Regions from separate parts of the Exiguobacterium sp. E17S genome, predicted to be linked through region 2. Evidence: riboswitches for the same ligand, from Rfam matches in the RefSeq annotation. Region 2 holds a riboswitch; each other region holds the start of a gene.
The links. Region 2 has a riboswitch for thiamine pyrophosphate ahead of AC3B4V_RS02620 (thiamine phosphate synthase). Riboswitches for the same ligand answer to the same signal wherever they lie in the genome.
Positions count from the first base shown of each region.

Region 1: it holds a riboswitch for thiamine pyrophosphate, as region 2 does, so the genes downstream of both, thiT (energy-coupled thiamine transporter ThiT) here and AC3B4V_RS02620 (thiamine phosphate synthase) in region 2, are expected to answer to the same signal.
Region 3: it holds a riboswitch for thiamine pyrophosphate, as region 2 does, so the genes downstream of both, thiD (bifunctional hydroxymethylpyrimidine kinase/phosphomethylpyrimidine kinase) here and AC3B4V_RS02620 (thiamine phosphate synthase) in region 2, are expected to answer to the same signal.

Region 1 is NZ_JBYLRU010000001.1:1,022,391-1,027,308, forward strand. Features, by position in the region: gene AC3B4V_RS05385 (amino acid permease) at 1-571, shown strand, start outside; gene AC3B4V_RS05390 (thiamine diphosphokinase) at 626-1,228, opposite strand; gene thiT (energy-coupled thiamine transporter ThiT) at 1,230-1,790, opposite strand; TPP riboswitch at 1,851-1,960, opposite strand; gene rpe (ribulose-phosphate 3-epimerase) at 1,983-2,639, opposite strand; gene rsgA (ribosome small subunit-dependent GTPase A) at 2,642-3,547, opposite strand; gene pknB (Stk1 family PASTA domain-containing Ser/Thr kinase) at 3,573-4,918, opposite strand, start outside.
Region 2 is NZ_JBYLRU010000001.1:508,626-513,543, forward strand. Features, by position in the region: gene AC3B4V_RS02605 (MFS transporter) at 1-465, opposite strand, end outside; gene AC3B4V_RS02610 (OsmC family protein) at 656-1,081, shown strand; gene nagZ (beta-N-acetylhexosaminidase) at 1,078-2,298, shown strand; TPP riboswitch at 2,355-2,457, shown strand; gene AC3B4V_RS02620 (thiamine phosphate synthase) at 2,540-3,133, shown strand; gene AC3B4V_RS02625 (FAD-dependent oxidoreductase) at 3,130-4,074, shown strand; gene thiS (sulfur carrier protein ThiS) at 4,071-4,271, shown strand; gene AC3B4V_RS02635 (thiazole synthase) at 4,274-4,918, shown strand, end outside.
Region 3 is NZ_JBYLRU010000005.1:36,163-41,080, forward strand. Features, by position in the region: gene thiE (thiamine phosphate synthase) at 1-617, opposite strand, end outside; gene thiM (hydroxyethylthiazole kinase) at 607-1,374, opposite strand; gene thiD (bifunctional hydroxymethylpyrimidine kinase/phosphomethylpyrimidine kinase) at 1,355-2,158, opposite strand; TPP riboswitch at 2,274-2,384, opposite strand; gene AC3B4V_RS13830 (murein hydrolase activator EnvC family protein) at 2,448-3,725, opposite strand; gene AC3B4V_RS13835 (peptidoglycan DD-metalloendopeptidase family protein) at 3,931-4,918, opposite strand, start outside.

The DNA of each region.
Region 1 (4,918 bases), 510 kb from region 2:
GTACGCTGCTGATTTGATGAACATCGTCGTCTTGACAGCGTTATTGTCCGTCGGAAACTCCGGATTATATGCGGCGACTCGGATGTTATGGGCAATGGCGCAAGAAGGGATGATTTCAAAGAAATTATCTTACGTCAATGCACGTGGTGTGCCGATGCGGGCGTTGCTCTTTACGATGATGTTCGCGATGTTATCGCTTCTGACCGCATTTTTCGCAGAAGATACCGTCTTCATTTGGCTCTTGTCCTTAGCCGGACTCGGGGCTCAAGTCGGCTGGATTTCAATCTCTGCTTCGCAGCTTGCATTTCGTCGTCAGTTCGTCCGAAACGGACACGATGTATCCGAACTGAAATTCAAGACACCACTCTATCCGGTGTTACCACTGATTTCGTTGACACTTAACGTCGTCGTCCTCGTCAGTCTTGCGTTTCAAGCGGATCAACGAATCGCTCTATACATCGGTGTTCCTTTCTTCCTTGTCATGTGGGGAAGTTATCATCTCTTCGTCAAAGGAAAACATCTATCCGCTCAAAGCGACATCCGTGTCGCCCCTTCTCAACTCGAAGAATAATTTCATCTAAAAAGAGGCCGCGGAGTCATCCACGGCCTCTTTCCTATGATTGTGCTATTCCTTAAGCGTCCGCATCATCAATAGTTCTCCTTGATGGAGCTCTACCTTCGCTTCTGACGCACACCATTCATTACTGACGGTCAATGAACCTCCGACCGGTACTGGATGTGCATCAAGTGGATATTTGACTCCGGATAAGCTTAAAGTCGATGGTACGAGTGGAATGAACGAAAGATAATGATAGCTCCCTGCTTCGACTGCATACGTTCCCTCAGCCAAGTATCGTACCTCTTCTCGTTTCGTCACGAGTCGTGCCTCTGGGTATCGCTTTAATAGATATACATTTTGGACGGTCATGTCGAGCCGCCCACCTGTCGCCCCGATAATGAAGGTATCCTCAAACTGTTTCTTCTCTGAGACTGTACGAAGTGCCAGTTCGAGATCCGTTTCATCTTTCTCGGCCGGATGAACGATTGCCCCTTCTGGTACATAACCAAGAGAATCAAAATCACCAATCGTCAGGTCGCATGTCAGCCCAAACGATTCAATCGTCTGAACACCACCGTCGACACCGACGATAAAGTCACCTGGCTGACAAAACGTCCGTAAATCCGGCGCTTCTTCTCGCGGACCGGCACAGACGAGAATCGCCCGCATCTCAGACGCCTCGTGCCGAATAACGGAGTAAGCGTGGCGCAGTCGTGAATAAAAGACCCGCAACGACACCACAAAGAACGTAAGACGGTACCATGTATGTCGCGTTATAAATCAATGAATACGGTACGACTGGACCTTCGGCATACTCGGCAAAAAAGACGATTCCACTGATGACATGACAGATATAACGGAGTCCTGCGCCTAATAACGTCGCCAGGAGAACGAACGCCATCAAGCTTTTCTTTTGTCCATTGCGCGCGGCTAGTCTGACTTGACGCGCGAACAGACCACTTAATCCGACGACACCATACGCAATCGTATAGTCAAGCATCGGTTGAACGATCGTCAAGACTTGTGGAGCGAACATCAATTGAATCGTACCGACAAGCGCTCCCGTGACGACCCCTCCGACGACACCGTGGCGAAATGCCATGACGAAGATCGGTAACATCGCTAAGCTGATTGAGCCTCCTTGTGGCATTTTGAATGGAATCAGTAAATCAAAGACGACTCCGAGACTGGCGAAGATGGCAATTTCCATCATCATTTGTAACCGTTTCATGCTATTTTCCTCCTTCATTGTACGAGAGGACGCAAAAAGGCAGTACGACGAACGCCGTACTGCCTGCGTGCGCCACATCCCTACGTCCGTTTGAACGGAACAGGTTCGAAGGGTTAAAGTCTAAAAGACTCCTCTCAGCCGCTTTTCAAGCGACACCCCTTGCGGTCATCATATTTCGTTTTCTCGTTCTTATTATACGGCAGCCCCTTGACGAATGCTAGTGATCGCTTCCGCATAATCTGGTGCATTGTAGATTGCTGATCCTGCGACGAGAACGTTCGCACCGTTATCGATGCAAAGCTTTGCCGTTTCCGGATTGACGCCACCGTCAATCTCGATTTCAAATGTCAGACCACGCTCTGCTTTCATTTGCGCAAGTGCTGCGAGTTTCGGCATGACACGCTCGATGAAGGCTTGTCCACCGAAGCCCGGATTGACCGTCATCAATAAAACCATATCGACATCCTCAAGGACATGTTCAATCGTTGATAATGGCGTATGGGGATTCAAGACGACTCCTGCCTTTGCGCCCGCTGCTTTGATTTGTTGCAAGACACGATGGACATGATTCGTCGCTTCGACGTGGAACGTCACGATGTCCGCCCCTGCTTTGACGAAATCCTCGACGAAACGTTCTGGCTGGTCGATCATCAAATGGACATCGAGAATCATATCCGTCTTTTGACGTAAGCTGCTAAGCACAGGTAATCCAAATGAGATGTTCGGTACGAACTGACCGTCCATGACATCAAAATGGATATAGTCCGCGCCTGCTGCTTCGACTGCTTTAACATCGCGTTCGAGATTCGCAAAATCTGCTGATAAGATAGATGGTGCAATTTTAATCATCTTCAATACCTCCGGGCTCGATTCTTGATTTCGTCTATAAACATACCATAGTTCTCATAACGAGAGGACATGATTTCTTGGGCTTCGACGGCTTCCTTGACGGCACAACCGGGTTCATTCAAATGCAAGCAACCTCGGTATTTGCAATCATCTTGTACAGCCACGAATTCAGGGAAACTCCACCGTACATCCTCGATTTCCATATCATACGGAAAATCGAGGTTCGAGAAACCTGGCGTATCGGCAATCAATCCTTCGGCAAGCGGCATCAATGTGACGTGGCGCGTCGTATGACGTCCGCGTCCGAGTGATTTCGAGATCGCACTTGTTTCTAAATCAAGAGAGGGCTCCAGTGCATTGAGCAATGAACTTTTCCCGACACCGGATTGTCCGGCGAGAACGCTCGTTTTTCCAGCAAGTAACGGACGGACTTGCTCAATACCTGCTAACGTCTCACTTGATGTCTCGATGACCGTATACCCAATCTTCCGGTAAGCGGCAATCGCCTCTCGGACAGCCGGTCCTTTAACATCGTCCAGCAAATCCATCTTCGTCAACAGGATGACGGGTTGAATTTCCTTCGCTTCGATCAAAACGAGAAATCGGTCGAGCAAGTGCGCTGAAAAATCAGGTTCTGCCGCCGAGACGACGAGCAATGCCTGGTCGATATTCGCGACTGGAGGGCGTACTAAAAAGTTGTCCCGCTCCTTCACTTCGAGAATATATCCCGTCTCACTTTCGATATGAAGAACGACCTCGTCTCCGACAACTGGACTGATGCCGCGTTTTCGGAAATTCCCTCTTGCCCGTGAACGGACCTCTCCTTCTGGTGTCATGACATCATAAAAGCCACCCTGCAGACGTATGATCGTTCCTTCTCGATTCTCTTCGATGCGTTGTTCCGTCATCCTATGCACTCCTTTTTCATCACATTCATTGTGCGTCTTTTGCTTGATTGTACGTGATGGTTTTTGAACGATACACCGTATCGTCTTTATAGATCGTAATTTTTCCTTCTTCTCCTGGATCAATCGTCACCGGCACGTCGAATGTCTCATCTTGATCAATCGATTCCTCGATGACGGTCCGCTTCCCTTTCGCATCTTCCGTCTCAATCCGGATGACTTGTTTCGGTGGTTCCTCGTCCTCGTTCTCGCTGACCGCATCATAGACGACCTTTTCAGGGAACGTCGCTGTCACCGTTTTTTCTTCCTCACCTTTTGAGATGAAGACCGTCACGGAGTCGTTCGGTTCGACTTGTGCTCCTGCTTGCGGGAATTGACGGATGACTTGATCGAGCTTGACATCACTTGAGAATTCTTGTTCAAACGTACCGTCGAGACCCATTTCATCGAGATACGCTTTCGCTTCATCACTCGATAAGTTCGTCAAGTCTTTCAATTCAAAGGACGACGTTCCTTCTGAGACAGTGATCGTAATCGTCTGTTCTTTTGCGATCACTTCCGTCCCAGCAGAGATCGATTGCCGGATCACATTACCTCGCGCGATTTCATCCGACTTTTCGCGTTCGACCTCGACTTTAGCGAATCCAGCCTCTTTTAACGTCGCAATCGCTTCTTTTTCAGCGTCATCTGTCACATCCGGTACTTCGACCGGAGCACTTCCAGTAGAGACGACCAAGTTGACTGTCGAGCCCTTCTTAACCTGTGCGTTTTCACGCGGTGTCTGACTGATGACGTCTCCCTCATCGACTGTATCGCTATTTCGTTCTGTCGTCTCGACAACGAATCCAAGTTTCTCAAGCTTCGTTTCCGCTTCGTCTCCATCCGTCTTGACGACAGATGGTACGGTGACCGTTGGATCTGGCCACATCGCAAACGTCGTAGCTGCACCACCTAGCAATATGAGCAATAAGAGGACGATCCACCAGCGTTTTTTCTTTTTCTTTTCCGGTGTTTTCGGTTGAACGGTCGTGACAGCGGGTGATTCTGGTTCCGCTTTTGATTCTTCTGGCACTTGGACAGGCGATAAGACCATCGTCTTTTCCATCTCATCCTCTTCTGCACCTCGGATGCCTTCATTTGCTCGTTCGTCAGACAACGCCGTCACCATATCTGCCTTAAAGGCTGCGACGGACTGTTGGCGGTCATGCGGTGCTTTTGCGAGCGCCTGCATAATACAGTTCTCAAGCGCTTGTGGCACTTTCGGATTCAAGACGGATGGACGACGCGGTGTATCTTGCAGATGCTTCAAAGCAATCGCAACCGGTGAATCACCCTCGAACGGGACTTGTCCTGTCACAAGTTCGTATAAGACAG
Region 2 (4,918 bases):
CGGGACACCGAGGACGTTCGCGAGTGTAAAACCACCGAAAATGAACGAGACGGCAACACCGCGCTTCGCGACAGGTACACCGTCACTGGCGACGACCATTGCGAGCGAGATCAAGACACCAGTCAGGATGGCTGTCAGAATACGGGTTGCAAGCAATACTTCGTAACTTGGTGCAAAACTACTGGCAAGATTCAATAGTATCCAAGCAAGTAAGAGACGTAGGATCAGGCGACGCCGTTCCAGGTGACCGGTCAGCGACATGACGATCGGTGTACCGATCGCAAAGGAGATGGCAAAGGCTGAAACGAGCGTACCTGCTGTTGCGATCGTGATATCAAGGGCTGAGGAGATTTCAGCGAGGATCCCGACGATGACGAATTCGCTTGTTCCGAGAACGAACGTCAGGAGCGACAACGTGGCGATCAAGAGCCAATCGCGTCGACTTAAACGAGTAGTAGATGACATGGATGATTCCTCAATTCTAGCGCTTGCGCGCGAAACTATGAGTAACAGGATAGCATGAAACGATTTCGTCGGGTATCGCAAAGCGAGTTTTCGGGAAAAGAACCATTATTCGAAATAGCGTGTGAATTTCCAGGCTTGCTGTTTTTTGCGTATACTACAGAAGAAGACTACTTATAAAGGAGTGGAAACGATGCAAGCGACAGTGACATGGAACAAACAGATGGGGTTTAGTGGACAGACGGAATCAGGGCATCATCTGGCGATGGACGCAGCACCAGAGAACGGTGGTGAAAACCAAGCGCCACGACCGACTGAACTGCTGCTACATGCCGTTGCCGGCTGTACTGGAATTGATATCGTCTCGATTTTAGAGAAGATGCGCTTGACGATCACCCATTTCGAAATGGATATCGAAGGAGAACGGGCAGAGGACCATCCGCGGCGTTTCACGTCGATCTCGATTCATTACCGGCTCGAAGGTGATCTCCCGGAAGATAAGGTCCGTCGCGCCATCTCGTTATCAAAGGATAAATATTGTTCGGTCTCGCAATCCCTGAACGCTGAGATTTCCGTTTATTATTCGATCAATGGTGTGCGAAGCGAGGATCCTTTGTGAAGAAAACCGTACTAATCGGTTGTCTGTTGCTTGCAGGGTGTGCGCAGGAGACGACGGAACCAACGAAACCATCGCAACCGGAAACGAAGCAACCGATAGAAGAAAAGAAACCGAAACCTGAACCAACGAAAGAGGAACGACAACAAGCACGATTAAAGCAGCAACTTAAAACGATGTCGACGTCAGAAAAGATCGATCAACTGCTCTACATCGGAGTCGCCGGCACGGAACTTTCAGCAGCTGACCGGAAATTGTTACAGACGCATGCGATTGGCGGGGTCTTATTGCTCGGCGGAAACATTACGTCGGAAGAGCAACTCTTGACGTTCACGCGTGCGATTCAAGAGACGAACCAAAAACCGTATGCGTTCGTCGGGATTGATGAAGAAGGCGGACGCGTCAGCCGGGTACCGGATCAACGATTACGTCTACCGACGAGTCAACGGATGGCGCAAGGAGCAGATGAAGTGAAAATGGAAGACGTCGGACGTACGCTCGGACATTTGTCACGTTTTTATGGCTTCAACATGGACTTCGCGCCGGTCCTTGACGTCAACAGTAATCCGAACAATCCGATCATCGGCGACCGTGCGTTAAGTGCTGATCCGAATACCGTCGCGACGCTTGGTACGGCCCTGATGCACGGGATGCAGGAGACGGGAACGATTCCAGTCGTCAAACATTTTCCCGGTCACGGCAATACGAGTGTCGATTCCCATGTCGGGCTACCGAAAGTGACGGCATCAAAGGAAGAATTGAAGCGGACGGAACTGTTACCGTTCCAAGAAGCGATTCAAGAGGGCGCCGAGATGGTGATGGTCGCCCATATTCTCTATCCCGCGTATGACGATACGAATCCGTCCTCGCTCTCAAAGCCGATCTTGACTGACCTCTTGCGTCAGCAACTCGGATTCAACGGTGTCATCATCACAGATGATCTCGTCATGGGGGCGATCACGAAACAATATGGTCTCGCAGAAGCGGCACGTCAGTCGCTCGTCAACGGAGCTGATATGGCGATGTTTTCAGAGGCAGGTGCTTACGCAAAAGTTCATGCTGAAGTGATGCAAGCCGTCAAAGACAAAACGCTGACGCCGGAGATGCTCGATGCTAAAGTAATGCGCATCTTGAAGCTAAAGCAGACGTATGCCGACAGCCAAGAGCAACAGCGACCGACGAAATCGGAGCTGATTCAGCAAGTGGAAGCGCTCAACTAGGACTAGCGAAGCAAAGTGACTCATGCTAGACTAATGGGGCAAGCCAATTAAACACGAAAAGACACTAGGGGAGTCTCCCAGCAGACTGAGACGGAAGTATCCGGACCCTTTGAACCTGATCTAGTTCGTACTAGCGGAGGGAAGTGGCTCGAAACCCTAGATATCCTTAGCGCTTCAGCGCATTTTCGGACCACTCCCTTCAACATCGGGAGTGGTCCTTTTTCGTATGGAAAGGAAGAACATGATGCGTTTACATCTGATTTCGACGGGATCCATTAATCCGCTTGACGAAATAAAGACCTTTCAATCCCTTCAACCCTATACGGATCAGCTGCATCTACGTGAACCGAACTTATCGGCGGCAGAATTACTTGATCTGATTGAAGCACTCCTTACGCACGGTTATTCGCCTGAACAGTTAACGGTTCATGACCGGGTCGACGTCGCCCATGTCGCAGGCATCGGTGTGCAGCTGACGCGCCGTTCCTTGCGTGTCCGCGATGTGCGACGTCATTTTCCGAATCTCGTCATCGGGAAATCGGTCCATTCACTGGCAGAGGCACTGGCAGCAGAAGCGGAAGGAGCCGACCGACTGCTGTACGGTCATATTTATCCGACAGCGTCGAAGCCGGACGTGCCACCACGAGGGATTGACGCCTTGAAGCAAGTCGTCACCTTCACGACGAAACCAGTCATTGCAATTGGTGGGATTACACCAGAACGCATGCCTGAAATCGCAGCGACCGGTGCAACCGGAATCGCTGTATTATCGGGTATTCTCGGTCAAGCGGATCCACTCGCTGCCGTCAAGCGTTATCAGGGGGTACGGGTATGACGGATCACATCATCATCGGTGGTGGAGTCATCGGTTTGACGCTTGCTTACAGTCTCGCCTGTCAGAATGAATCCGTCGTCGTCTTAGAACGCGGAGCAGGTGGACAAGGAACGAGTCGCGCGGCTGCCGGGATGCTTGCGACGGACATCGAGCTCAGAGAGGAATTGCATGCACTTGCCGCGCGAAGTCGTCGTCTGTATCCGCTGCTTGCACGTCGTCTCGAGCGAGAAACAGGCATCGATTGTGGATACCGGGAACAACCGTTTTTGTTAAAACGTAAAGGACGCGAGCATCTGTTTCCGGCTGTCGGTCAAATCGATCCACGACGACTGACGACTGCATTGATGTATGCCTTACACGCACGTGGCATATCGATTGAAGAACAGGTAGATGTCACACGCATCGAAGAGAACGATGACTTCATTAGGATCGAATCGAATGCGGGAATCTGGACTGGACGAACAGTGACGGTCGCTGCCGGACGGGGTTCGCAAGCCTTGCTCGATACAGCCGGCATTTCGATCGCGACATATGGGGTCAAAGGGGAATGTCTCGCCGTCCGTCTCGCGGGTCAGCCGTTACGCTCGATTCTGTTTGACGACGCTGTCTACCTTGTGCCAAAAGCAGACGGTCGGATTTTGATCGGTGCGACCGAACTGCCGCACGACGAGACGGTCGGTGTCAGTGTCGCAGGGGTCACGTCATTGCTTCAAGCAGCAGAACGACTGTATCCACCGATTCGTGACGCGGTCATCGAAGAAGTCTGGTCCGGTGTACGGCCACAAACGGTGTCCGGCTTGCCATATATCGGAGTCGCCGATTCATCCCGTCGGATCTTCCTAGCGACGGGGCATCATCGGCATGGCATATTACTCGCACCGGCGACAGCGGAAGTCTTGGTAAATACATTACGGTTGATTCAGAAGGAGGAAGTCCGATGAACATTACGATTAACGGCAATGACCACACGATCGATCAGATTGAAACGATCGAGGACATGCTCACGCAACTCGGCTTAGGAGAAAAGCTCGTCATCGTCGAACAGAATCGACAAATCATCGATCGCATGGCGTACGGTCAGACAGTCGTTCGGGACAATGACACATTTGAAATCGTTCATTTCGTAGGAGGAGGATAAACATGCTGAAAATTGGAGAAAAGACATTTGAATCACGATTATTACTCGGAACAGGGAAATATACGGATGCTACCGTACAGCAGGAAGCAATTGATGCGTCCGCTTCACAAATCTTGACGTTCGCCGTCCGTCGGCTCGATATTTTCGACAAACAACAAGCGAATTTCTTGGAGGCGCTTGATTTAGCGAAGTACGATTTACTGCCGAACACGGCCGGTGCGAAGACGGCGGAGGAAGCTGTTCGGCTTGCGAAGCTTGCGCGGGCATCCGGTATGTGCGACATGGTGAAGGTCGAAGTGATCGGTTGCGACAAGACGTTACTACCTGATCCGATCGAGACGTTACGGGCTTCTGAAGAATTACTCAAAGAAGGTTTCATCGTCTTACCGTATACGTCGGACGATGTCGTCCTTGCACGGCGACTCGAGGAACTCGGTTGTCACGCCATCATGCCGGCAGCGTCACCGATTGGTTCCGGGCAAGGCATTCTCAACCCACTTCATCTACGATTCATCATCGAGCAGACGACGGTTCCTGTTATCGTCGACGCCGGGATCGGTTCGCCGACCGACGTCGCCTATGCGATGGAACTGGGAGCGGATGGTGTTTTATTGAACTCCGCTGTCGCCCATGCTCAAGATCCGGTC
Region 3 (4,918 bases), on a different contig from region 2:
TGATGCCATTCACGCACAGCATCTGTCATTTGCTGCGCAGCGAGTTGCCGATCTTCTTTAGCGAAAATTTCTGAGATGACGGCATACCCTTCCAACGGGATGGGCAGAGAGGAGACATTCGTTGCTGTGATTCCACCAATACCGATTAGAGGTAATCGTACAGCTTCCCGAATCGCCTGAAGCATCGTATGCGACATGGAATCAGCGTCCGCTTTGGATGACGTCGCAAATAGAGACCCCACGCCTAAATAAGATGCTCCGTCTCGTTCTGCTTCAATCGCTTGTGCAACGGTTGCTACCGACACACCAATCACGGCATCTGGTAAAAGGCGACGTGCTGCGGTTAAAGGAATGTCTTCTTGTCCGATATGCAAACCTGCTCCGACGAGTAACGCGATATCAATCCGATCATTGATGATCAAAGGAATGTCGTGTCGATCCGTGAGTGCTTTCAACCGAACTGCCTGATCGAAGAATTCCTTTCCTTGCGCTGTTTTTTCCCGTAATTGCACGATCGTTGCACCACCTAAAATGGCTTCCTCAACGACCGTCTCGATCGCGACTCCAGGATGGTACCGACGATCCGTCACTGCATAGATGGAGTAATCAATTGACACGTTCTGTCACCTCCACCAGATCTTGCACCGTCATGAGGCTGATGGCATTGAACAACTCTCGTTTAAAATCACCAAGACCTTGCGCGGAGGCTGCTTGTTCTCCTGCTTTTCCCATGACGAATGTCCCGTGGACAGCCGCCTCAAATGTCGTATATCCTGCACCGAGGAAGCTCGCAATCAAGGAGGCCGTCATGCAGCCCGTACCCGTGATGTCTCCCAAACGTGGTGTTCCTACATGTAATTCCATTTCACGCGTTCCATCCGTGATGTAGTCGTTCGGACCTGTCACGACGAGGACAGATTGGTGTTTGCGAGCAAATGCACGAATGCTTTCTCGATCCATCATTGCATCTCCCGCAGCATCGACTCCCTTAGTTCGCCCATCTTCCCCAAGTAACGTCTTGATTTCAGAAGCATTTCCTTTAATGACCGTACACCCGAGATCAATGAGTTCTTTAGAAAAGGCAGTACGTAATGTCGTTGCCCCTGCTCCAACTGGATCAAGAACGATCGGGACATTCAAACGTCCCGCTTCACGTGCTGCGAGTCGTTGAGCTGCTTGCATGTCTGCATCGATCGTACCAATGTTTAAGACAAGAGCTTGCGCGAGTCTAACCATCTCTTCTACTTCACGAATGTCTTCCGCCATGACGGGTGATGCTCCAACAGCGAGTGTGACGTTCGCGCAGTCGTTGATCGTAACTGTGTTCGTCAGATGGTGAATGAGTGGTTTGTGTTCAAGAATAGTCGTAAACATGTGTATCCCTCCAAAGTGAGTGAAAATGATGTGTCGGTCCAATACCTTGTCCGAGAGCAAATCCATGACGAATTGCCTCCGTGACATAGCTCTTTGCCTGTCTTACGCTATCTGTTAAATCTTCTCCAAGCGCCATCCGTGCTGCAATCGCTGCAGATAAGGTACAACCAGTTCCATGAGTATGTTGATTGTCTAACCGTTCCGATGTGAAACGATGTTCCACTTCCCCATCAAACAACAAATCCGTTGCAGCTCCTGAGAGATGTCCACCTTTTAGTAATACTGCCCCTGTCTGTGTAGCCAATTGATGCATCGCCAGTCGCATTTCCTCTAGATTGGTCACTGATCGTCCTGTTAACCGCTCCGCTTCCGGTAAATTCGGTGTAACGAGTGTCGCAAGCGGCAGAAGTTCTGAAATCAATGCTTGTTCAGCTTCCGTCCGCAATAGGGCATGACCACCTTTAGCGACCATGACGGGATCTAATATGATCGGAACTGTCTGTTTGCGGAGATGTGTAGCAATGACACGAATCGTCTGCGCATTCGAGACCATTCCGATTTTGATCGCATCGACACGAATGTCTGAAAAAATCGACGTTAACTGGGCATCTACGATTTCTGGGGATAACTCTTCCACCGCTTGAACACCCAACGTATTTTGCGCCGTGACGGCTGTCAGGACGCTCATTCCATAAACGCCTAAAGCTGAAAATGTTTTTAAATCTGCTTGAATCCCAGCTCCACCACCGGAGTCGGATCCTGCAATCGTCAGTACGTGTTTCATGTTCTTTTCACCTTCCCATCGAGCAATGTAAGGGAGTCGTGACCGACAAAAAAAGCGTCGACCGCTGTAAAAAAGCAGTCGACGCTATACGAAAGCGTTATACACGCATTCCGGTATCCGTTCGGCTCAACTTTCCTACGCTGGTATTATCCAGTTCAGGTAATAGGGTCGAAAACAGATTGGTTTTCCTCTCAGCCGGATTCCTCCAGCTCCCCTAGTTGCTCAAGTATTCGTTTCGCCTTAACTGTAGCATAGAGAAGAAAAAAAAACGAGCCGAAGCCCGTTTTGATTACAGATATGCCAATGGATTGACTGCATTCAGAGGAGAAGAAGCACTGTATTGATAGCCTCCGACATGTAGTTCGAAATGTAAGTGTGGTCCTGTTGAATTCCCTGTACTACCAAGTGTCCCGACTTGTTGACCTTGAGAGACCGTTTGTCCTGCACGAACCGATAATGAACTCATATGTGCGTAGACAGTCGTGTACACTTGTCCATCGAGGAAGTGAGAAATCATGACATGATTGCCGTAAGGTCCACCACCTGATGCTGTAATGACCGTTCCAGCTGCTGCAGCGACGATTGGAGACCCGACCGAACCACTGAAATCAACACCGTTGTGGAACGTATAACCGTTCGCGCCGCTTGCTGGTCCGAATCCTTGCGACACTCCACCAGAAGATGGTCGAACGAATTTCCCTCCACTCGAAACAACGGGCGGGGCAACAGAATCAGTTGACTCCGAACTCTTACCTACTTGTTTTGCTGTTTGAGCATTCGCTTTAGCGGCTTTTTCGGCTGCCGCTTTCTCCGCTGCTGCTTTTTCAGCCGCTGCTTTAGCGGCTGCCTTCGCTGCCGCAATTGCACGTTCTTGCGCTTCGAGAGTCGCTTGAAGTTCTTTTGCGTCTAACAGTTCTGTCGTGAACTTCGTCTTCCCTTTTCGTAATTTCTTCAGCGTGGCACTACGTTCTTTCATTTGAAGCTTTAACGCTTTCTTTTGTTCAAGCAATACTTTCTTTTCTTGCATTTGCTCCGCTTTTTTCTCAACGAGCGCTTGTTTTGCTTCTGCTAATTTTTGTTGCGTTGCGATGTAATCCGAAATCATTTTATCGTCTTGCTCAGCGATTTTTTTCCCCGCCATGACACGGCTGAATAAATCACCTAAATCCTTCGATCCAAAAATGACTTCTTCCCATTTAATCGAGTTTCCATCGTTCTCTTGGAAAACACGCAAACGATCACCGAGTAGTTCTTCCTGTTTCTGTAACATTTCTTCGTAACGGACGATGTCTGCCTTTAACTCATCGATTCGAACGTTCAACTGTTCGATTTGTTTATTTTTTTCAGAGACTTGGAAAATCTTTTCGTTGATTGCTGCGTCAATTTGATTGATTTGACGTTGCTCTTTTGAGATTTTAGCTTCTTGTTTTTTGATCGCTTTTTCAAGTTTACGTTGTTCAGCGGCATTTTCAGCCTTTTTTTCTTTAATGGTCGCTGCTGCGATCGGTTGCGTTCCTGTTATAAGTAATGCTCCTAAAACAATGGTAGAAATTAGTTTTTTTAGCATATATCGTTTTCCTCACTTATGTTTTTTTCATATTTTATTATAGTATTCAAGTTTCTCTCATATCTGAAATAGATTATAGCACCGTAATCGTTTCAAAAAAATTTCATTTACATTTCAAATGAAAACGGTTTTTTGTAATATATGATTTGTTTTTTGAAAATGACAAAAAAAAAAGAACCGTTGCATATGCAACGATTCTTTACGATTAAAACATCGACATTGGATTGACTGAGTTAGCTGGACCTGTTGCACTGTAGCTGTATCCACCAACGTGAATTTCGAAGTGTAAGTGTGGACCTGTTGAGTTTCCTGTGCTACCACGTGTACCGATTTGTTGACCTTGGCTGACACGTTGACCTGCACTAGCGTTCAATGAACTCATATGTGCATAGACTGTCGTATATGTCTTCCCGTTCAATTGGTGAGCGATCATGATGTGATTTCCGTAAGGTCCGCCACCTGATGCTGTAATGACTGTACCAGTTGCAGCTGCCACGATTGGCGTGCCAACTGGACCACCGAAGTCAATCCCGTTATGGAACGTATAACCGTTCTCTCCGCCTGCAGAACCATACCCTTGTGTCACAGCACCAGCAGTTGGATGAATGAAGAGTCCGCCTGATGATGGTGACGGTTTAGGTGTCGCAGGAGCTGACGGCGCTGGAGCAGGCGCAGCTGGTGCTGGTGTAGATGGTTTTGGTGCCGATTGTTTCGTCGAACCAGAAGGTTTTGCCGATTGTGCCGCTTTCTCTTGTGCTGCTTGCTGAGCTGCTGCTTCTTTAGCGGCTTGCTCTTCTGCTGCTTTTTGTGCTGCTGCTTGCGCTGCTTCAGCCTCTGCTCTTGCTTTCGCTTCACGTGCCGCCTGAGCTTGACGTTCTTTTTCGATTCGAGCTTCACGTTCACGCGCTGCTTTTTCAGCTGCAATCGCTTTTTCTTGCGCAATCAAAATTTGTTGGACTTCTTTTGCATCCATCAATTGTGTTTCGAACTTTTCTTTTTTCTTACGTAGTTCTTTTAAGCGTTTGTTCCGCTCTTTTAATTGTGATTCAAGGTCCGCTTGTTGACGTTTTAATTCTTGTTTCTCAACGACCAACTGCGCTTTCTTTTCTTTTACTTCTTGTTGCGCATCCGCTAATTGCTTTTGCGTATTTTGGTAATCCGTGATCATTTTATCATCTTGTTTTGAAATGGAT